3 regions of the Virgibacillus sediminis genome follow, and region 2 is predicted to be linked to each of the others. Evidence: riboswitches for the same ligand, from Rfam matches in the RefSeq annotation. Region 2 holds a riboswitch; each other region holds the start of a gene.
What was found. Region 2 has a riboswitch for S-adenosylmethionine ahead of ACFODW_RS15575 (methionine ABC transporter ATP-binding protein). Riboswitches for the same ligand answer to the same signal wherever they lie in the genome.
Positions count from the first base shown of each region.

Region 1: it holds a riboswitch for S-adenosylmethionine, as region 2 does, so the genes downstream of both, ACFODW_RS03135 (phosphoadenylyl-sulfate reductase) here and ACFODW_RS15575 (methionine ABC transporter ATP-binding protein) in region 2, are expected to answer to the same signal.
Region 3: it holds a riboswitch for S-adenosylmethionine, as region 2 does, so the genes downstream of both, ACFODW_RS06475 (hypothetical protein) here and ACFODW_RS15575 (methionine ABC transporter ATP-binding protein) in region 2, are expected to answer to the same signal.

Region 1 covers NZ_JBHRRZ010000005.1:4,853-12,176, forward strand. Annotated here, with positions in the region: gene ectA (diaminobutyrate acetyltransferase) at 1-123, shown strand, start outside; gene ectB (diaminobutyrate--2-oxoglutarate transaminase) at 123-1,400, shown strand; gene ACFODW_RS03130 (ectoine synthase) at 1,477-1,866, shown strand; SAM riboswitch class I at 2,089-2,197, shown strand; gene ACFODW_RS03135 (phosphoadenylyl-sulfate reductase) at 2,295-3,020, shown strand; gene ACFODW_RS03140 (assimilatory sulfite reductase (NADPH) flavoprotein subunit) at 3,307-5,157, shown strand; gene cysI (assimilatory sulfite reductase (NADPH) hemoprotein subunit) at 5,188-6,924, shown strand; gene cobA (uroporphyrinogen-III C-methyltransferase) at 6,957-7,324, shown strand, end outside.
Region 2 covers NZ_JBHRRZ010000038.1:141,590-148,913, reverse strand. Annotated here, with positions in the region: gene ACFODW_RS15595 (Gfo/Idh/MocA family protein) at 1-681, shown strand, start outside; gene ACFODW_RS15590 (LysM peptidoglycan-binding domain-containing protein) at 766-1,305, opposite strand; gene ACFODW_RS15585 (YjzC family protein) at 1,594-1,806, shown strand; gene ACFODW_RS15580 (hypothetical protein) at 2,202-3,194, shown strand; SAM riboswitch class I at 3,416-3,526, shown strand; gene ACFODW_RS15575 (methionine ABC transporter ATP-binding protein) at 3,602-4,612, shown strand; gene ACFODW_RS15570 (methionine ABC transporter permease) at 4,605-5,264, shown strand; gene ACFODW_RS15565 (MetQ/NlpA family ABC transporter substrate-binding protein) at 5,295-6,125, shown strand; gene ACFODW_RS15560 (pyridoxal phosphate-dependent aminotransferase) at 6,188-7,324, opposite strand, start outside.
Region 3 covers NZ_JBHRRZ010000012.1:36,553-43,876, reverse strand. Annotated here, with positions in the region: gene ACFODW_RS06500 (NAD(P)H-dependent flavin oxidoreductase) at 1-382, shown strand, start outside; gene ACFODW_RS06495 (PaaI family thioesterase) at 406-852, shown strand; gene ACFODW_RS06490 (gamma carbonic anhydrase family protein) at 908-1,429, opposite strand; gene ACFODW_RS06485 (hypothetical protein) at 2,059-3,414, shown strand; gene ACFODW_RS06480 (acyl-[acyl-carrier-protein] thioesterase) at 3,530-4,300, opposite strand; gene ACFODW_RS06475 (hypothetical protein) at 4,667-4,999, opposite strand; SAM riboswitch class I at 5,092-5,194, opposite strand; gene ACFODW_RS06470 (hypothetical protein) at 5,423-6,415, shown strand; gene ACFODW_RS06465 (biotin transporter BioY) at 6,815-7,324, opposite strand, start outside.

The DNA of each region.
Region 1 (7,324 bases), on a different contig from region 2:
AATTATGAAATAGATGCGTATTTTACAGCTGATGATTTTCCAGGGGAAGGGCATGAAGATGAACCACTTTTCAAAATAGGGCCTTTTCAGGAAGAAAATAAAAATGTAAAGGGATTGATATAATGACAACGGCAGTATTGAGCGATAAGAAAATGAAAACCTTTGAAGAAATAGAATCGGCAGTAAGAAGCTACAGCCGTGGCTGGCCGACCGTATTTGAAAAAGCAAAAGGATATAAGATGTGGGATACGGATGGAAATGAATATATTGATTTCTTTGCAGGTGCAGGTACCCTGAACTATGGGCATAATGATGACACTATGCAGGAAAAAATGATCGAATATATCAAGAATGATGGAATTATCCATAGCCTGGATATGGGAACAACTCCACGGAAAGAATTCCTTGAGCGTTATAAGGAAATAATCTTGGAGCCCCGCGATCTCGACTATAAAATCATGTTTCCGGGACCAACTGGAACGAATACAGTGGAGAGCGCATTAAAGATTGCAAGGAAGGTAACAGGCCGTGATACAGTAATTAGTTTCACCAACGCTTTCCATGGTATGACAATTGGGTCACTTTCCGTAACTGGAAACTCCTTTAAACGTCATGGGGCTGGTGTGCCGTTGCACCATTCCGTTTCCATGCCTTTCGACGATTATGTGGATGGCCAGAATTCCATTGCATATCTAGAGCGTTTCTTGGAGGACAGTGGAAGTGGTGTTGCTCTTCCAGCAGCAATTATTCTGGAAACTGTACAGGGCGAAGGCGGAATCAATGCGGCCAGTATGGAATGGCTGAAGGAAATTGAGAATATCTGCCGCCGTTGGGACATCCTCCTAATTGTCGATGATGTCCAAGCAGGAAATGGACGTACCGGCACATACTTCAGCTTTGAACCGGCTGGAATTAAACCGGATGTTGTCTGCCTGTCCAAATCCATCGGTGGTGTAGGTTTGCCAATGGCTATCACACTGATCAAGCCTGAATATGACCAGTGGGGACCAGGTGAGCATAACGGTACATTCCGTGGAAACAACCTGGCATTCATTACAGCAACTGAAGCGCTGAAACGCTGGGAAACAAATGACTTTTCAAAAGAAATCCAAGAGAAAGCCCAGTTCCTGAGTGATTCTATAAAAGAAATCATCAATAAGTATCCAGAATTAAATGGAGAAGCTCGCGGACGTGGACTGATGCAGGGTATTGCCATAGAAAAAGAAGATCTCGCAAATGAAATATGTGCAGAGGCATTTAATCGCGGTTTGATTGTGGAAACATCCGGACCTAGCGATGAAGTGGTGAAATTCCTTCCTCCGTTGATTATTGATAAGGAAGGTCTTGCAAAAGGGCTGAAAATTCTGGAAGAAAGCATCAAGGCAGCAATTTCTAAATAATTTTTGTGATATATTTTTATTAATATATATAGAAACAAACAAAACAGACTTTATAAATGGGAAAGGGGAATTCGATATGATCGTAAAATCCTTGGAAGATATTATTGGAACAGAAGACGAAACATCTGATGGCAATTGGACCAGCCGTCGTTTTATCCTGAATAAAGACGGTGTTGGTTTCAGTATGAATGATACTGTTATTGCAGCTGGTACAGAAAACTACTTCTGGTATAAAAACCATATTGAAGCAGTATACGTAATTGAAGGGGAAGGACAGATTGAAGAAGTGGAAAATGGCGGTAAAATGCATGATTTGAAGCCGGGTACACTTTACCTTCTGAATGACCATGATAAACATAAAGTTCATGCAAAAACTCAATTGCGTATGGTTTGTGTCTTCAATCCGCCATTAGTCGGAACTGAAACACATAACGAAGAGGGATATTACCCACTATTGACTGAATAGTTTTGGGGGAAGGATAGGACTTTAATTTAGTCCTATCCTTTTTTGATTGCGTAAGAAATTATAAAAATCACGAAGCCTTCTCCCATTGGTAAGCGGGTCCGGAACTAGCTTCAGAGCCAAACGTCTATAAGTATTAAAATCATTTTTTCTGAAAAGTGTATTGACTTAATGAATATGACGGTATAAAATGACTAACAACAACCACTTAAACAATTTCAAAAATTCTTATCGAGAGAGGTGGAGGGAGAGGCCCTTTGAAATCTCGGCAGCAGATGGGGGAACCAAACTGTGCCAATTCCAGCAGAGAGAAGTTGAATCTGCAAGATAAGAAGAGAATCAGCAATATATCAGATTATCCTCTTCTTATTCTGGTAAGGAGAGGATTTTTAGTTTTTGAGTGTAGAAGAATCCATATGGAGGGTTGATGAGTGAATAGTGAAGTAATTACTTATAATGATTTCAGTGGAGATCCCTTTAAGGATTGGCAGCCGCAGGATGAAACGAAAGGTGCCTCTGAAGTGCTGCAATGGGCATATGATACCTATGGAGACGGTGTAACCTACGCATGCAGCTTTGGAGCCGAGGGGATGGTTTTGATCGACCTGATTTCCAAGGTGAAAAACGATGCAGAAATTGTTTTCCTTGATACGGACCTCCATTTTCAGGAGACATACGACCTCATTGAAGAAGTGAAAGCGAAGTATCCAACATTGCGTATTCATATGAAGAAGCCTGACTTAACTTTGGAGGAGCAATCAGCAGAGCACGGCTCCGCATTATGGAAACGCCAGCCGGACCAATGCTGCTTCATTCGCAAAATCAAGCCTCTCGAAGATGCATTAAGCGGTGTCCCGGCATGGATTTCCGGTCTGCGCAGAGAGCAATCACCCAGCCGCAGCAAAACGGACTTTGTGAACAAGGATGATCGTTTTAAATCTATCAAGGTCTGCCCGCTCATTCATTGGACCTGGGATGATGTTTGGGAGTATATCCGGAGTAACGAACTTCCATATAATGAATTGCATGATAACGGCTATCCGAGCATTGGATGCATACCATGTACTTCACGTGTTTCCGATTCAGAAGATTCCCGTGCAGGAAGATGGGCTGGGTTCAATAAAACGGAATGTGGACTGCACACGACAGGAAAATAGCATTTAAAAACTTTTTTATTTTAATTTAAAACCCAGTATATTGCTAGTAATACCATACTTTATGATCAGGTGGGAATTTTGTATTTCCCGTCATACCAACTAAAAGGTGGTTCTTGATCATCAAGCATAGAATGGATGCATCATATCTTAAACCCGAGTAATTCGGTTTGTATACCATGCATATTAATATGTTAGTACAGGAGCTGATTGCTTATGTAAAAAGACAACTGGCAATTGATAAGCAATTAGCATAAAAAAATATATGTTTTTCGTGGGGTGAGTATCTTTGCAATTACAGGTAAGCAATAGTCCTTTTAGTAAAGAGCAGTCAGAAGACCTTAACCGAATTCTTCCAACCTTAACAGAGACACAAAGGATTTGGTTAAGCGGATACCTGGCAGTTCCAAAACAGGCAGATGCAGGTGTGGCGGCGACATTGGAAAGCCCGCCGGTATCACAGCCGTCGACTCAGCAAGCAGCACAGGTGGAACAAAGAGAAGTTACCATTTTATATGGATCGGAAACAGGCAATGCCCAGTCTCTCGCTAAGGATTTGGAAGAAAAAGTGAAGAAACAGGACAGGAAGGTAAAGGTTGCTGCACTGGATGATTTCAAACCCAAGGATTTAAAGAAAGTGCAAGATCTTTTGATTGTGACAGCTACACATGGGGAAGGGGACCCGCCGGATAATGCGATTTCCTTCCATGAGTTTCTGCACAGCAGGAAAGCTCCTAAGCTGAAAGACGTCCGGTTTTCCGTGCTTTCCCTTGGAGATGAGTCCTATGAATTCTTCTGTCAGACAGGAAAAGAATTTGATAAACGCCTGGAAGAATTAGGCGGAGAACGTTTATATGACCGTGTAGACTGTGATGTCGATTTCGATGAACCGGCTTCAGAGTGGATAGACGGTGTAATTGGCGAACTGGAGAAAGATAATGCAGATGCAGGTTCAGGAACAGCTTCTGCCGGCCAGTCAGACCAGGATCCGAGTTTGACGGCAGGACAGCCGATCTACTCTAGAACAAATCCGTTCAATGCTGAAGTATTGGAAAATATTAATTTGAATGCAGAAGGCTCGAACAAGGAAACCCACCATCTCGAATTGTCCCTTGAAGGGTCGAACCTGGAATACGAGCCGGGTGACAGTGTCGGGATTTTCCCAAAAAACGATCCTGCTTTAGTAGAGGAATTGATTCGGGAACTGGACTGGGATGCTGAAGAAAGTGTACCAATAAACAAACAGGGGGAAGTAAGGTCTCTCCGAGAAGCACTCCTATCCAATTTTGAAATTACCAGGATAACCAAACCGTTATTGAAAAAAGCGGCTGAGCTTTTTAATAACGACGATTTAAAAGAATTTTTGGCCTCGGAAAAAGATGAGGATCAAAAAGCCTATATGGATGGCAGGGATTTACTTGATCTGGTAAAGGACTATCCGCCGAAAGGAATCCAGCCGGCTGACTTGATTGGCATATTACGCAAAATGCCCGCACGTCTGTATTCCATATGCAGCAGTTATCAAGCAAATCCTGATGAAGTCCACTTGGCAATCGGAAGAGTCAGCTATCATTCGAATGGGCGTGAACGCATCGGTGTCTGTTCCGGTCAATGTGCAGAGCGTGTAGAGCCGGGAGAAACCCTGCCAATCTATATTCAAAAGAATGAGAACTTCAAGTTTCCGACAGATGGAGACACCCCAGTGATCATGGTGGGACCTGGTACGGGCGTAGCACCGTTCCGGTCTTACTTGGAAGAGTTGGAGGAACTCGAAGTGGAAGGGAAAACGTGGCTGTTTTACGGCGACCAGCATTTCACCACCGACTTCCTTTACCAAGTAGAATGGCAGAATTGGCTGAAGAATGGTGTGCTGACCAAAATGGATGTCGCATTTTCCCGTGATACGGAAGAAAAGGTCTATGTCCAGCATCGGATGCTTGAAAGTAGTGCTGAACTCTATCAATGGATTCAGGAAGGCGCCAATGTGTATGTTTGTGGCGACGAGAAGAAAATGGCGCAGGACGTACATGATACACTGCTTGAGATTTTCCAGAAAGAAGGAAACATGAGTGCCGAACAGGCGAACGATCTGCTTAAGGAAATGCGTCAGCAGAAGCGCTACCAGCGTGATGTATATTAAGGCAGGAACCAAGTGAAAGGAGCTTTAATCATGGCAGACAACAGATTTCCAGTACAGGATGGACCACCGAGTGAAATGGAAGATATAAAAGAGAACAGCAACTATTTAAGGGGTACAATCGAAGAAGAACTGGAGAACCGCATTACCGGTGCCATTCCCGATTCCGATACGAAACTGCTGAAGTTCCATGGCAGCTACCAGCAGGATAATAGGGATGAGCGGAATGAACGAAGAAGAAAAAAACTGGAGCCGTCCTATCAATTCATGATTCGCGTCCGGGCACCAGGCGGTGTAGCAACACCTGACCAATGGCTTGCTATGGATGAGATTGCGCGGAACTACGCGGATCAGACATTGAAGTTGACCACCAGGCAGGCTTTCCAGATGCATGGTGTCCTAAAGCGCAACTTAAAACAAACGATGCAGGATATAAATGCTTCGTTAATGGATACCCTGGCTGCTTGCGGGGATGTGAACCGGAACGTCATGTGTAATCCGAATCCATACCAATCGGAAGTACATGCAGAAGTTTATGAATGGTCGAAGAAGTTGAGTGATCATTTATCACCGCGCACAAATGCCTACCATGAGATCTGGCTGGATGGCGAAAAGGTAGAAGATAGTCGAAGAGCTGAAGAGGAAGTAGAGCCGATGTACGGCCGTTATTATCTTCCAAGAAAATTTAAAATCGGGATTGCTGTCCCTCCTTCCAACGATATTGATGTCTTTTCCCAAGATTTAGGCTTCATTGCCATTTTGGAAGATGGAAAGTTGAAGGGCTTCAATGTAGCCGTTGGAGGCGGAATGGGCAGCACGCACGGGGACACCAATACATATCCCCAAGTTGCACGGGTCATTGGCTACTGTCCAGCAGATAAAATCGTCGAAGTGGCAGAGACAGTCATTACAATCCAGCGTGATTATGGCAATCGGTCTAACCGGAAGAATGCCCGTTTCAAATATACCATTGATGCAAGAGGTCTAGATTGGATCAAGACGGAACTGAATGAAAGGCTCGGCTGGGAACTGGCAGAGGAGAAACCATATCAATTTGATCATAATGGAGACCGTTATGGCTGGGTGAAAGGTCAGGACAACTGGCATTTGACTCTGTTTATCGAAAACGGACGTTTGAAAGATACCGACGAACATCAGATGATGACCGGTGTCAGGGAAATAGCGAAAATCCATACAGGAGATTTCCGGCTCACGCCGAACCAGAACTTGGTTATTGCCAATGTAACGGACGAGAACAAAAAGCAGGTGGAAGAACTTGCATCCCAATATGGGCTTACAGAGGGCAAGCATCACTCTGCTTTACGGAGGAATTCCATGGCCTGTGTGGCACTTCCAACTTGCGGACTTGCGATGGCCGAGGCAGAAAGATACCTTCCATCCTTGATTGATAAAGTGGAAGATATTCTGGCAGAAGCGGGATTAAGCGAAGAAGAAATAGTGATTCGGATGTCCGGCTGCCCGAATGGCTGTGCACGGCCGGCATTGGCTGAGATAGCTTTTATCGGGAAGGCGCCTGGCAAATACAATATGTACCTTGGCGGTGGCTTTACTGGCAATCGATTGAATAAATTATACCGTGAAAATATTGATGAAGCAGAAATTTTGAGCATCTTGCGGCCGCTTCTTTTGGAGTATGCGGAGGAACGACAGGAAAATGAACATTTTGGTGATTATGTTATCCGCAGAGGATATATAGAAGAGGTGCAATCAGGACTGGACTTTCATGCAACAAATGGAGTAAAGAACTGATAAAGCGGGAGCGACAGAAGGGAAGTGACAGAATGGGAAAAGTTTACTTAGTAGGTGCCGGGCCTGGGGACCCAGACCTGATCACTGTTAAAGGATTGAAGGCAATCCAGCAGGCAGACGTTATTTTATATGACCGTCTAATTAATGAAGAATTACTGCAACATGCTTCCCCGTATGCGGAATTGGTTTTCTGCGGGAAACGGCCGGACCAGCATTCTCTCACACAGGATCAAATTAATGCATTGTTATGTGATTATGCAGAGCAAGGAAACGTGGTGACAAGGCTGAAAGGGGGAGACCCATTCATATTCGGCAGAGGTGGAGAAGAAGCAGAAGTATTAAGCCGGCATGGGATTTCCTATGAAATTGTACCCGGTATCACTTCCGGTTCTGCCGCTCC
Region 2 (7,324 bases):
GAACGCACCGGGCAGAAATATATGGTGTATTTCAGCGAACGCTTGCATGTAGAAGGGGCTGTTTTCGCTGGTGAACTAATTAGGGATGGTGCCATTGGTGACGTCATCCAAGTTACTGGGTTCGGCCCGCATCGTTTGAATGCGCCAAGCCGTCCTGATTGGTTCTTTAAAAAAGAACAGTATGGTGGAATTTTATGCGACATTGGCAGCCACCAAATTGAACAGTTCTTGTACTATACAGGAAACAAAGATGCAGAGGTTCTGCACAGCAAGGTCGGCAATTACAATAATCCAGAATATCCTGAGCTCGAAGATTATGGGGATGCGACACTGGTTGGAGATAATGGGGCAACGTTTTACTTCAAAGTGGACTGGTTTACCCCGGACGGCTTAAGCACTTGGGGAGATGGACGGACGTTCATTACCGGGACAGAAGGCACCATCGAAATCCGCAAATATGTCGATGTAGCACGCGAGGAATCGGGAGACCATCTTTATTTGGTAAACAAAGACGGAGAAAAGCATTATGAACTGTCAGGGGAGGTCGGATTCCCATTCTTTGGTGAATTGATCAAAGATTGTTTGAACCGTACAGAAAACGCCATGACCCAGGAGCATGCTTTTAAAGCAGCAGAATTATGCTTGAAAACACAGGAAGAAGCAATTGTTGTAACAAAATAAGCATGGTTAAAAACGACTCACACCTTTATTGGTTTGTTGAGTCGTTTTTTATTGCGGGAGGATGAGGTAATAAAGCCCCTATTTCTAGCTTGGAGGAATATTAATGACCTGCCCGGCATAGATAACGTCTGGATTGGTAATCTGCGGGTTGATCTGCAGGATTTCTTCGACGGTAGTGCCGAACCATAGGGCAATTTGGAATAAACTGCTTCCCGGCCGGACGATATAAGGTGTAACAGTTGGCCTCGGTTCACACTGTGCTCCCAGGGATGCCCATGTTTCTTCATCCGCCACCCCTGTCACCTCCAATTCTCTTATGGAAGACTGCCATGTAAGCAGTGCCTGTTGCGTCCTTGGACCGTAGATGCCATCAATGGGCCCGGTGTATAGGCCAACAAAGGCCAGCAGATACTGCAGCCTTCTGACGGGGGCACCCCGGTCACCCTGTTTCAGCACAGGGCATAATTCCGATGCTCCATTGTCTGGTATAAAGATGACTTGCCCAGGGTAGATGAGGTCGGGGTTCTGAATTTGAGGATTTAAGGAGAGAAGGATATCGGCCGTCGTATGAAAATTTCGGGCAATACTGGACAAAGAGTCACCCGGCTGTACGATATAATTCATCAATTCCACCTCATTTCCATTGTTAACATACCCTATTCGGATATCGGGGGCAATGTGCCTATCCACCGGCAATCCATTCTGATAAATATTGAATTGGAGAAATGGAACCGTGTCGGCCATAACAAATGGCAAAAACCATGTTTGTGCTGGCGGATACTATTTCCACACTGCCAAGAGAGGCACTTCTTTGAAAGGGGGCCTTTTTCTTTTTTTGCTCTCCGCCTGAGGAATTCATAATAATTCCCTCAGTAACTCATACTAAGGGAAAATTCAGGAGGAGTGTGGATAATGGGTGAACAATCTATGTTCAAGGCAGGACAGAAAGCGCCGAATAATGGCATTTATGTAGAAAACGGTGAAACAGGCAGCAACGTAAATGACCCGCGGCAGGTGGAAATGGAAGCTGGGCAGGAATTTCCGCAGAACACCAACCAGGACCGTGTTTGGATCAAGAAGCGCGATCTTCATAAGCCGGGTGTCCAGGGGAGAAGTAATAACTGAGCTTCCTGCTAGTTGAAGAGGCTGCTCCAGTGGGGGGCGGCTTTTTGTTTAATAAACACCCTGAGGTTAAGAATGGCTAGTGAGGTATGGCACAGGCAGCGTTGCGAGCTTCCGTTTTGAGAGATATGTATGGGAATCCTGCGCGGAACATAGATAAACCCCATATGGTGTTGGGCACAAGGATGGACAAAACTAAAAGTATTTAATTCAAAAGGCGAACGATGCACTGAATCAGCGGAGCATATTTCCGCAGCGGCAATTTACCCCCATATATTGAAGTTAGATTAAACAATCTTGTCCCAACCTCGTGCCTTTAACCGTTATGGGAACGATGTGATAAATCATGCTGTTTATAGACATGATGAGGATAACATAGCAAAAGGAGAGTTTGGCGGATGGATCCTTTATTTGTGACGCAGGAGGAAGTTTTTAGCTTTTATACGAAAGATGGAGAAAAACTGGAACGGAAAACGGAGGTGCGGTTTGATCCTCTCACAGGAGAATCTTCCCGGCTGGTTGTTGATCCGGGGATGAAGCAGCTGGAAAAGGTATACCACCGTAATCAAATGAAGGAGAGCAGGGAGAATTGTCCACTATGCCCAGAAAATCTGGAGAAACTGACACCGGTATTCCAGAAAGTAATCAATCCGGAAGGCCGGATCAGGCAGGGATCGGCCGTCGTATATCCAAATATGTTTCCCTACGGCAAGCATAATGGGGTGGTTGTGGTTTCTGAGGAACATTATCTTCCGCTGAAGGAGTTTACTGTGGAAATGATCCAGGATGCATTCCAGGCAGCACAGCAATATATCCAGCAGGTACTCCGGGCGGAACAGGACGTAATGTATGTCTCTGTTAATTGGAACCACCTGCCGCAAGCGGATGGCAGCACTCTACACCCACAGTTGCATGGGGTTGTTTCAGAATCGGCCACCAATTATCAGAGTCTCTTTGACCGGAAATCACGTGCCTTTCAAGAAAATCACAGACGCGAGTATCTCTCTTGGCTGTATGAGCATGAAAAAGGCGGCGAGCGCTGGGTTGGGGAAAAAGGCAGCGTAGCATGGATCCATGCGTTTGCTCCAAAGGGGCATTATGATGTTCAAGCGATCTTCAAAGGTGTCACAGATATCAAGGATATTAAGCAGCAGGATTGGAATGACTTCGCCCATGGACTGAAGGCAGTGTTCCATACGCTTGAACAGGAGGGTCTGGACGGTTTCAATCTATCCCTCACCTTTTCCAATGAAGGCTCACCTGCCCATGCCAGAATTATTCCGGTAGGGCATAGCACTACTGGCATCCATGCCTTCCAGACACTTCATCAAGAGCCGATCGTCTATAAAAACCCGGAAGAAGCTGCTCGGAAGGTCAAGAAATATTTCTAATTATACCGTAAAGGAAGTAAGAGAGAGTTGGCACTACTATCGGGAAGCATCTCCCCCACATATATATGGTGAAACGAGCCATATGAGGAGGGTTCTGGAAATACTATAAGTGCCGCGAAACCGCCATTTCGGCAGAGAATAACCACTTCCTGTAAAATTCCGAAAATATGTTGACATTTTTGTCGAATGGCTATAGTATTAAGTCTATGAAAATTACATACAGCTTATCAAGAGTGACTGAGGGAACAGGCCTGAAGACGTCACAGCAACCTTCCGAAACGGAAAGGTGCTACCTCCTGCAGAATGAGCGAATCCATTCTGAAAGATAAGGGTTTGAAAACAGATATTCAGCCTCTCTTTCGCATATGGAAGAGAGGCTTTTGTTTAGGTGAATGGGGGGGAGCAGCATGATTGAACTTCGCAACGTAGAGAAAGTGTACAAGGTCAAGAAAAAGCTGGTAACTGGCGTAGACCAAGTGAATCTGCACATCGATAGCGGGGAAATCTATGGAATTGTCGGATACAGCGGTGCTGGGAAGAGCACACTGCTGCGTTGCATGAATATTCTGGAGCGGCCGACAGCAGGCGAGGTGCTGATTGATGATGTTGATCTTCTGAAGCTTCCGGCCAAAGAACTGCGCAAGGCCAGACAGTCGATCGGAATGATCTTTCAAGGATTCCATCTCGTGTCTTCCAAAACAGTGGCCGAGAATGTAGCGTTCGCTCTGAAAGCGGCCGGACTCGGAAAGGCGGAACAGCAAAAGCGGGTGGAAGAACTGCTGGAACTTGTGGGGCTTGCTGATAAGGCAGATAATTATCCGTCCCAGCTCAGCGGCGGACAGAAGCAGCGGGTCAGTATTGCAAGGGCACTGGCCAATAATCCGAAAGTACTACTATGCGACGAGGCAACCTCGGCATTGGATCCCAGTACGACCAAGTCTATCTTGCGCCTGCTTAAGAAAATCAACGAGGAACTTGGCATCACGATTGTTATCATTACGCATGAGATGGAAGTCGTGAAGGAAATCTGCCACCGATGTGCAGTCATGCAGAATGGAAAAGTCGTGGAAGAGGGAGAAGTGTTCGACATCTTTTCCAATCCGAAAGAGGAACTTACTAAAGATTTCATCCAGACCGTCCTGCAATTCACTTTGCCGGAGAAGCTGTTGGAAGACTGCAAGGGAACCTTGGTGAAACTGCAGTTCCGCGGGGATCTGGCGAAAGAAGCAGTCGTCTCCGACATGTTGCAGGCCTACCCGGTCAGCGGCAATATCCTTCACGGAAAAGTAGAGTATATAAGGGACATGCCTCTTGGCGTGTTCATCATGGAATTGACCGGTGAAAAGGAGCAGGTGGAAGAAGCGATTGCGTATTTGGAAGAGCGGGTTCAACAAGTGGAGGTGATCCGATATGGATAGACTGATAGAACTCCTGCCGGAACTGAATCAAGCATTCTTTGAAACCTTATATATGGTGGGAATTTCCCTTGGGATAGCTATCTTTGTCGGGCTTCCGCTTGGGATCCTCTTATACGTAACCGATCGGGGGCTTTTCCTGGAGAACCGGTTCGTTAAAGTTGCAGCGGGCATCGTCACCAATCTGGTGCGGTCGATACCATTTATCATTCTGCTTGTCTTCCTGCTGCCTGTCACCGATGCCCTGCTTGGAACGACCATTGGGCCGACAGCGGCTGCCGTGCCATTATCTGTTGCCGCCATCCCGTTCTTTGCCCGGATTGTCGAGACCTCGGCAAGGGAGATAGATCAGGGAGTAATAGAGGCTGCCGTATCTGTAGGTGCGTCACCATGGATGATCATCAAGGATGTCATTCTCCCGGAAGCAAAGCCGGGGATTATCAGCGGTGTGACGATCACGACCATCAGCCTGATCGGCTTCTCTGCCATGGCGGGGACGGTAGGTGGAGGCGGTATCGGCGATCTGGCCATCCGCTACGGCTATTACCGCTATGATGACCTCATCATGTATACCACCGTTATTATACTGATCGTGCTAGTCCAAGTTATTCAATATGCCGGGGACTTCATTGCCAGGGTAGTTAATAAGCGATAGAAAACATATATCCATAGAGGAGGAAATTTGATGAAAAAGAGTGTAGGAATCATTTTTACATTGATTGCATTAATAGTTTTGGCTGCATGCGGAGGAGAGGAAAGTGCTTCTGGTGCCGATGAGGGCAAGAAAGAGACGATCCGCTTCGGAGCCACTTCCGGACCATACAGTGATATGGTCAATAAAGCATTGAAGCCGTTGCTGGAGGAAAAAGGATACACGGTGGAAAACACGGAATTCAGCGACTATATCCAGCCGAACAATGCTTTGCATAACGGCGACATTGATGCCAACCTGTTCCAGCATAAATTGTATTATGAGTCATTTGCCGAGGAAAACGGCATGGACCTGTCCGAAGTGAAAATTGTACCGACTGCACCAATGGGGCTGTATTCCAATACGTATGACTCCATTGAAGATATTGAAGAAGGAAGCAATATCACTATTGCCAATGATCCAACCAATCTGGCGCGCACACTGATCATGCTCGAGGATGAAGGACTCATTACATTGGATGAAGAGGTAGACCAGCTGCGTGCTAGCCTGGCTGACATCAAAGAAAACCCGAAAAACCTGCAGTTCAAGGAAATTGAAGCAGGCCAACTGCCACGGACTGCTGACAGTGAAGACCTGGCAACTGTTCCAGGGAACTTTGCACTTGCTGCCGGCATGGATCTGCTTGACGCTCTGGCACTTGAAGATATGCCTGATGACTATCGGAACCGTGTCGTAGTGAACACCGAGGACCTCGATAGTGAGTGGGCTCAGGATATTAAAGAAGTTATCGAATCACCGGAATTTGAAGCAATCATTGATGAAGAGTTCCAAGGTTTCGGCAAACCGCAATGGATGACGGAATAAGTGTAAAAGGCTGTGCTGCCCTGTCGGGCGCACAGCCTTTTTACATGGTGAAATCTAAAATATCACCCGAACAGGCCAAGCTTTCCAATGCGTTCCGCAGCTTCGGCGAGCCGTTCTTCGCTGTCCAATAGTCCTACTCGCACGTATCCTTCTCCTTGCTCGCCAAATCCATTGCCTGCTGCAACGGCTACATGGGCTTTTTCCAGGAGGAGGTCTGAGAACTGCTGGGAAGTGTAACCTTCAGGGACAGCGAGCCAGCAGAAAAAGGTGCCTTTTGGAGCGCCCAAATTCCAGCCGATGGACTTAAGTTTTTCAATAAAAACATTTCTTCTGTTTTCATAGGTTTCCACGAGCTGTTCAACTGCCCGCTGGTCGCTGGACAGCGCCTTTTCCGCGGCCTGCTGGATAGCACTGAACAGGCTGACATACAAATGATCTTGAATCAGGTTGAGACTCTCAATCACTGAAGGGTTGCCTACAGCGAAAGCCACACGCCAGCCTGCCATGTTGTAGGTCTTGGACAAGGTATACATCTCGACGCCGACATCTTTGGCTCCCTTAAACTGGAGAAAACTGAGCGGCTTTTTGCCGTCGAATCCAATCGCACCATAGGCAAAATCATGGACCACACAAATGTTGTGCTGCCCAGCCACGTCAATGGTTTCCTGGAAAAATTCCTCTGTTGCAGTGCCTGCGGTTGGATTGTTCGGGTAGTTTAAAAACATCAACTTTGCCTTATCCAAGTTTTCTGCGGAGATTTCGCTGTAATCCGGCAGAAAATCATTCTCGGCTTTCAGTGGCATGAACGCAGGTTCTGCATCTGCCAGGGCAATTCCGGACATATAATCCGGGTAGCCGGGGTCGGGGAGAAGGGCAGTATCTCCGGAATTCAGCAGGCATTGGCTGATTTCCACTAGTCCTGTCTTCGCTCCTGCCAAAATCGCCACTTCCTGTTCCGGATCTATCTCCACCCCATACTCCCGTTTATAAAAATCGGCAATCGCCTGTTTGAGGAACGGCTGTCCTCGAAATGGGGAGTACTTGTGATATTCCGGGATGCCGGCCGATTGTTTCAGATCTTCCACTATATGCTCAGGTGTAGGAAGATCTGGATTTCCCTGCCCGAGGTTGATGACATCATGTCCTTGATCCTTCAGCCTCTGAACCTTTTGAACCAAACTGGCAAAGAACTGTTCAGG
Region 3 (7,324 bases), on a different contig from region 2:
TTCAGGAGTCCAGATGGGTACTAGGTTTGTCGCTACCAAAGAAGCAATGTTCCACCGTAATTATAAGGATTCGATTTTAGAGGCAACAGACGAATCTACTATAATTATTGGCCGTCCTACAAACAAGATACGTAGAGTCTTGAAAGGGAACTATGCAAATAAGTTATTAGAAATAGAAGACGGGTCTATGGAGGATTTTATGGAGAGAACCCAAGAAAAGTACCATGAGATTGGGGCTTTAGCGGGGGATACAGATAACGGATTTGTTAATAGTGGACAGATTGCTGGTTTAATTAAAGATTGTCCATCTGTAGAAGAATTGATGGAAGAGATGGTAACACAAGCAAAGGAAACATTAAAAGCGAGTTTGGATGCATTGTAAGCCAGGGTCTTAGGAGGGTAGGGATGATTCAAACGAAAGATGAAATCTCAATTCATCAGAACTACTATTATGATATCTTGAATAAGCTTAAAAATGATAGATATGCTGCATATCTAGGAATGGAAATCATCGCTTTTAACGCAGGTGAAGCTAGCGTTCAGCTAAAAGCTAAAGAACATATGCTAAATGCACATGGAACGATTCACGGTGGGCTATTATATACAATGGCCGACTTTGCTTTTGCACTTGCTTGTAACTCTTATGGAAGAACTTCTGTCGGCCTTTCGACAACCACTAACTTTATGAAAAGTGCAACAGAAGGAGACACCATAATAGCCAAGGCTTCAGAGGTGAGACGGAATAATAGGATTGGTTTTTATCGTATTGTAATTGAAACAGAGAAAGAAGCTATTGCTTCTATAGAAGCAGTAGCTTACCGAAAAAACCATTATTTCATATCAATAGAATAGATAATAAAAAGCTGTGTTTAGAGCACAGCTTTTTATTATGATTAGGAGGTGATATCTAACTATTAACCTCTAATATTTCTTTGAATTCCTTTCCCTTTTCTACATAAGTATCTACGGAAAGTTGAATTAAATCGAAGTCCTCTTTAGTAAGTGATCGTACTACTTTGCCAGGGGATCCAACAACTAAAGAACCGGACGGTATTTTTTTTCCTGGAGGAATCAAAGTATTAGCTCCTATGATGCATTCTTCTCCAATTTCCGCATTATCAAGAATAGTAGAGCCCATTCCGATAATGGACCTTCTCCCAATTTTGCATCCGTGAATAACTACATTATGTCCTATTGTTACTTGGTCTTCAATATTGGTAGGACACCCTTCATACAAATGAATGGTTGAGTTGTCCTGAATGCTGCATTTTTCACCTATAGAAATTGAATCCTCGTCACCGCGTAACACGGCATTAAACCAAACAGAGGAATCTCTTCCGATGGAGACGTCTCCTATTATATGACTTCCTGGGGCTACGAATACAGTATCATGGATAGCAGGATACTTGCTATTGTAGGGTATAACCATTCTTTCGCTCCTTTCCAATTATTTAAATTGTCAAACTTATTATAACATTAAATCAAGCCTTGCATACATTTCAAAAGAAAGTCTTCTAATTGAGTTTTTTCTTCTATTATTTAATCTCCTTCAAGCCTCTTACTAGCCATCCATCAATTATGTAACCTTTCTACTCTCCCTCTACAACCTAAGCAAGAATAGACTACTCCTTAGAGTATTAGTTAAATTTTATTGGTTCTTTAGGAAGTTCATCCATGCAAATTGATGGCGGGTTCTCGGAAGAAGGACTGCTTATTTTTTAGTGGACTTATCCATTCTTCAACCGACCTTACCTTTATTAAATAGTGAATAATAATTAAATTGTTTAAAATTTAAATATTTAAAATATAGTGTTGACACCACAATTTTATTTCAGTATTCTTAATATAATGAAATTTTATATTACGTTATTAAAACGTTATATTTTAATTTGTTTGGTTAGGGATCATCAGTACACACCATGGTCCCAATGAATTGGACAGGCAATGATTTTGCGTATCAGAAAGCATAAATAGAAAGAGGATATAAGATACCGACAACTAATTAAAATGGGGTAATTTTCCCTTTTAATAAATAAAAAAAGGAGGAAGTAACTATTTATGACAAAACATGGAAAGTTTCAACCGGGACTGAGGTGGGGGCCCTTCACATTAAGAGTGCCGGGGATTCACCTACGCATTACACCAAGTCAGCATATACAGGGTGGGCTAATGCTACTAGGTACTTGCGGTGCGGTAACGCCACTTGTAATGCATTATTTTGAAGTTTCTTTTGAAATAGCATGGACTGTGAGCCTTGTTATGCTATTTTGGGTTCTTGCTCAAACTGTTTTATTTGGAGATCCGTATGCTGCTGGAGGGATTACAGCAGGATTGCCACTAACTATTGTTTTTTTGAATACGCTTACACCTGGTGAGGAAGCTATTGAAGGCATGATTGCCATTTTCCTCGTAGTTATCGCATTGTTTTTATTTTTTGGTATTACCAAGCTCGGTGAAGCATTTAATAATATGTTTCCAACTACGCTCAAGGCGGGGGTTATTATGGGGGCGGCTATTGCAGCGTTCCAGTCCGAGCTAGATCGCTTGCAGGAAATGCCGATTACCTTGGTTACTGCATGGATTACCGTGTTGATCTTAATGTTTTCTATTCCATTTTCTAAACTGCCAGATTCAAAGTTGAAGATTGCCGCTGGGGCGAATGCTCTTTTGTTCGCCTTTGCTGGAGCTGGTATTATCGGATGGCTTACCGGAGAATTAACGTATGATTTATCCTGGGGAATCTTTGTACCGCCCATTGGAGAAACTATCTCAACTTTGTCCATATGGGCTGTCGGCTTCCCAAGCTGGGATGTTATCCTTTCTGTGCTTCCTATAGGGATTATGATCTACATCCTAGCCTTTAGTGATTTAATTGTTGCTAACACTCTTTTAAAGGACGCAGATAAAGCAAGAAGCGATGAGAGAATAGACATTAATCCAACTAGGAGCCATTATATACTTTCTCTTAGGAATATCGCCCAACTTCTCACCGGAGGCCCACTTCTTTGGATTCATGGACCAATTTGGACTGGGGTACAGATATTCTTGATTGAGCGGTATAAAAAGGGGAGACGGGTTATGGATTCTATTTATAGTGGGCCGATGAACTTTTATATTTTAGCAATTCCACTTGGTCTATTTTTGCCTGTCATCGGTATAATCACACCGTTGTTTCCGGTTGGTTTATCCGTCACGCTTCTTTTAACAGGCTTTGCTTGTGCATATGTATCGATGGGAATGGTTTCAAGTAACATTTCACGTGGTTTGGTACTTATCATCGGGATGCTGACAGCAACACTTGGGGCCGCGTGGGGGATGGGTATTGGTATAGTCCTTTACTTTTTACTAGTTGGCTTAAGAGAAGATAAACAAGCGACAAATGAAGTACTGTCAGATACGGAGGAAGCAATCTAACAAGGTTTATTATAATTTAAATGTAATGAAGGTTTCTTGCATAAACAAGAGCGTAACCTAAGGGTGGTGTGAATAACACCACCCTTAAATGTGAGTATCTAATAGAGAGAGTAGCTTAGTCACTATTCTTATCTAATTTTCTGATTTCTAACTGAGCTCTAAAAACTGTCTTTTGGGTATTCTCATTGATCCCCTCCGTAGTAATTATATTTGTATGCTTATTAGAAATACCCTTTTTTAACTTTATAGTTTCCCCTGGTAGAGCCTCATGATTAAAGTTTACCTCAATGGCTGCGATTTCGTGGGTTTGATGATCGATAATAGGTAAACAATCCAGTATAAAATCTACATACCTTGAGTTGTTCAAATGGCCGTTAAAATCAATATCACTGTAGCCAATCACTTTTTGGTATACAGTTTTCATTGATTCTACACGCTTCAGCTTTTTTAGTTCATAATCGATTGCAGTTTCTTCTCTGCCTGATGGATATTCAAATGGGATATGTGAAGACCTTTTTAGTTTTCTCTCCACTAAGTCCATTAGCACCCAAGCAGAGACTGCTCGGATAATAGGGGTTCCTTGCTGGTCACGAACGAAGAAATCTCTTTTGAACTCTAATTTACCAGGTTCATGTGCCCATGTTTCAATCGTAATATCTTCATTGAGTTCCGGTATTCGGGCAACTTCTACTTTTATCCGCATGAGAATCCAGGCGACACCATAGTCTTTTTCTAGATCATCTATACCGACGCCAAGACTTGCAGCAGAAAGACTGGCAATTTCTTGAAAGTAGCTGAATAATGTGCTTATCCTTAATTTCTTTTTAAAATCAACGTCACGTAAGTCAATATGATAGTCTTTTTTATATAATGTAGAATTTACCATCGTCATCCCTCCTTATCTTCTTCTTAAAATTCTACTATATTTTCTAATCAGCAGAGATTTGCTATTATCTTTACTTGCAGCCGAAATGAGGTTTCCGTGTCTCGTCGGTATTAAACCAACAGACCGTCCTTTGCTTTTCCACTGTTTACAAGGTATTTCTTTTCTTTAATACAATTAGCATTTTCAATTGGTTACTTTCATTTTTATCAGACTTTATTATAAACTTTTGGGTTTTTAAATCCTGCTGCTTCTCTGGCGGTGTATTTAGATAATACAGATGTAGAGGTACCTATCGATGAACCAATAGTACCCTTACTACGAAGAGGGAGAAGGCACCGGCATGGGTAGTAGGAGTATTTCCTCTACTCACCTAAACACAAAATCTAAATAATTGCCGTATCCGTTTTCATCTTTGAATGTCACCCCGTGTTCTTTAAGTTTTGTCCAAATATATCGGTCTAAGGAGAATGGCGATTGTAACTGAAGCGATGTTAACTGAGAAGGTGAAATGGTTATTTCTGAAATATGTGTCTTCTGTTGTACAGAAACGGTATAGTCTTCACTTTTAAATATATCAACTTTATAGGTTTCATCCCACTCTTGAAGCTGCTGCTCAATCACCCCAACTACATGGTGTAAAAATTTTTCCTCATCCAGATTTTTGGCCATATAGCCACGGATAAATCCTGTTGCCTTCATTTCATTCCTCCTATTTATTTATCAATAGGTTTCAAGACCAATGAAAAAGCCCTTTGCTGCAAGTGAATGCTGACAAAGGGCTGAAGCACCGTTCGTTATCATTCAAAGCAAGCTTTGCTGGTAGGAGCACCTTACCCGTAGGGCAGGTTGCTGCGAAGTCATTGAGCCATTACTCTCGTTCACTCTTGATAACCTTATTGAATTAGTTATATTTTACCATAGGGGAGTGAAATGGCAAGGGCGGCTATGGCCCTGTTTAGAAATATATGGAAAAAGGAAAGTTACCCCGAATCAAATTTTAATAAGCGTGAAATAGGTTACAGAATTTTTTGGTTGTTTTGGTATAATGAAACTTAATTAAAAGTTTGGTTCTATATAACTGTTAAGTTAACTAAAGCAACAAGGGGAATGGGGAGGGGCACTATGCCGAGAGGGTCTGAGTTGACTGAAGAGGAATTGTTAGAGAAAGAGGATGCATGGTGGAATCGTGAGGATGAAGGAAGCATAGCTTGGTTCAATGAAGGGGTCTGGATTTTCCAAAGGCTATCTATTGTAAATAGACAGGAGATCCGTTACAAGGAGACACTTGCCAATCTGTTATTGAATCAGGGTGAAGATTTCAAGCTGAAGCAACAGTCCTACGAAAAAGCGATACCTCCATTGAAACAGGTTGTACGGCTTGATCCTGATCATTCGCGGGCTTATTATCGCCTCGGGTTTCTCTATTTTTACAAAGAGTCATGGACAAATTCAATTGACGCTTTTCAACAAGCTCTTTCCACGTATGCCAGAAAAGAGTCGAACCGCTTGAACAAACTGCAGCAGCTCAAAGCTCACCACTACATACTGAAAGCGACTCAAATCATCTTGAATGAAGGCATTGAAAAAGTGGAGAAAATTCCTGTGGAAGATTTAGATTTGTTCCAGGACATAAAGGATCTACTTAAGGAAGTAAAAGCAGGCAGAGGCTCATCCGAACATTATCCTTATCAAATGGCCATTAATGGGACAGAGATGAGGAATCTTAGTGAAGAAGAATATGAGGAGCTGTCAGACCCATTTAGAAATGAACATTGCTTTATCCTCAATCAACAAAGTATGAATGATACATTCATTTCCTTATATGGAAGAGAAGTTCGGATCACAAAGATCCTCACACCGTTATTGGAGTATTTGATGCAGCATCCGGGTGGAGTGCAATCTGAAGTCATCATCCAAAGGAGGCAGAGGCCCTCCAATAGCCCGGAAGCAATGCTGAGGCAGGATATCAGAAGGCTGAGATTAAAGCTGAGTGAATTGGATCCGGCCCTTGATCTCATTGAAAGTATTGACGGCGGCTATCGCTGGAACTGTCTACAAGAATACCGCATTTTCAAACATAATCGTGATGTGACATCTGAAATGCTTATGGATTAATGATCCATAGGCTTTTTTTATGGCGGAAGTTCCCCCTTCAGCCTTAAGGTTCCTCACCATTACTGTACAGCTGGTTGCGCCTGTGACAAGAGTGTCACAGGCTTTTGAGATAATAAGGGTACAAATTCGAAGGGGAGATGGTTACATGAAAAAGTGGTATTGGTGCGTCATGAATTGTTGTTGGAAAAACTCAAGAATAGAAAATTTCAGCCTATTTAGTGAAATTTAGGACTGTACGGATATCCTTTATTTAAAGAAATGAGAATACTGTTAGATATATTTATTATGGTAAAAAAAGAACAAAAGCACCACGTCTTTGTGGTGCTACTACTTATATATTTCTATTAACATGTTAGCGAGAATAGTTTTAGAGCTTAGGAGGAGGGGGTGTCCTTTCTTTTATGCAGCAATCGGTGTATCCTTCCTCTTGTATGCATGATGAATTTTCGGTGCCACGAGTCCAGCTGCTAAAATGGTTAGCGCATCCACAGGCAAATAAGCGGCCATGATAATCCAAGTATGCAAATAAGTGATACCCTCTGGGTCTCCAGCTAAAAAGTTCAATGCAAGATACATATGCCCTGTTCCAAGAACATAGTTGAAAATCAGTCCGATAAATGCGGCAGTAACATATGTTGCAATTCTTGTGCTCTTCATCCATTCAATCCATTTTCCGGTTGCGTAAGCTACTAGAATGAAAGAAAGGATAAAGCCGAATGTAGGACTCATGACAGCGGCTAGTCCACCTTTGAAACCGGCGAAAATCGGCAAACCAGCCAAGCCCAAAAGCACATAGACAGTCATGGCGATGGCTCCGAGCCGGCTGCCAAGAATGGCGCCTGCCAGAATAGCAAAAAATGTCTGCAACGTGATTGGTACACCGCCTATTTGCAGGAATGGGGCGAAAGA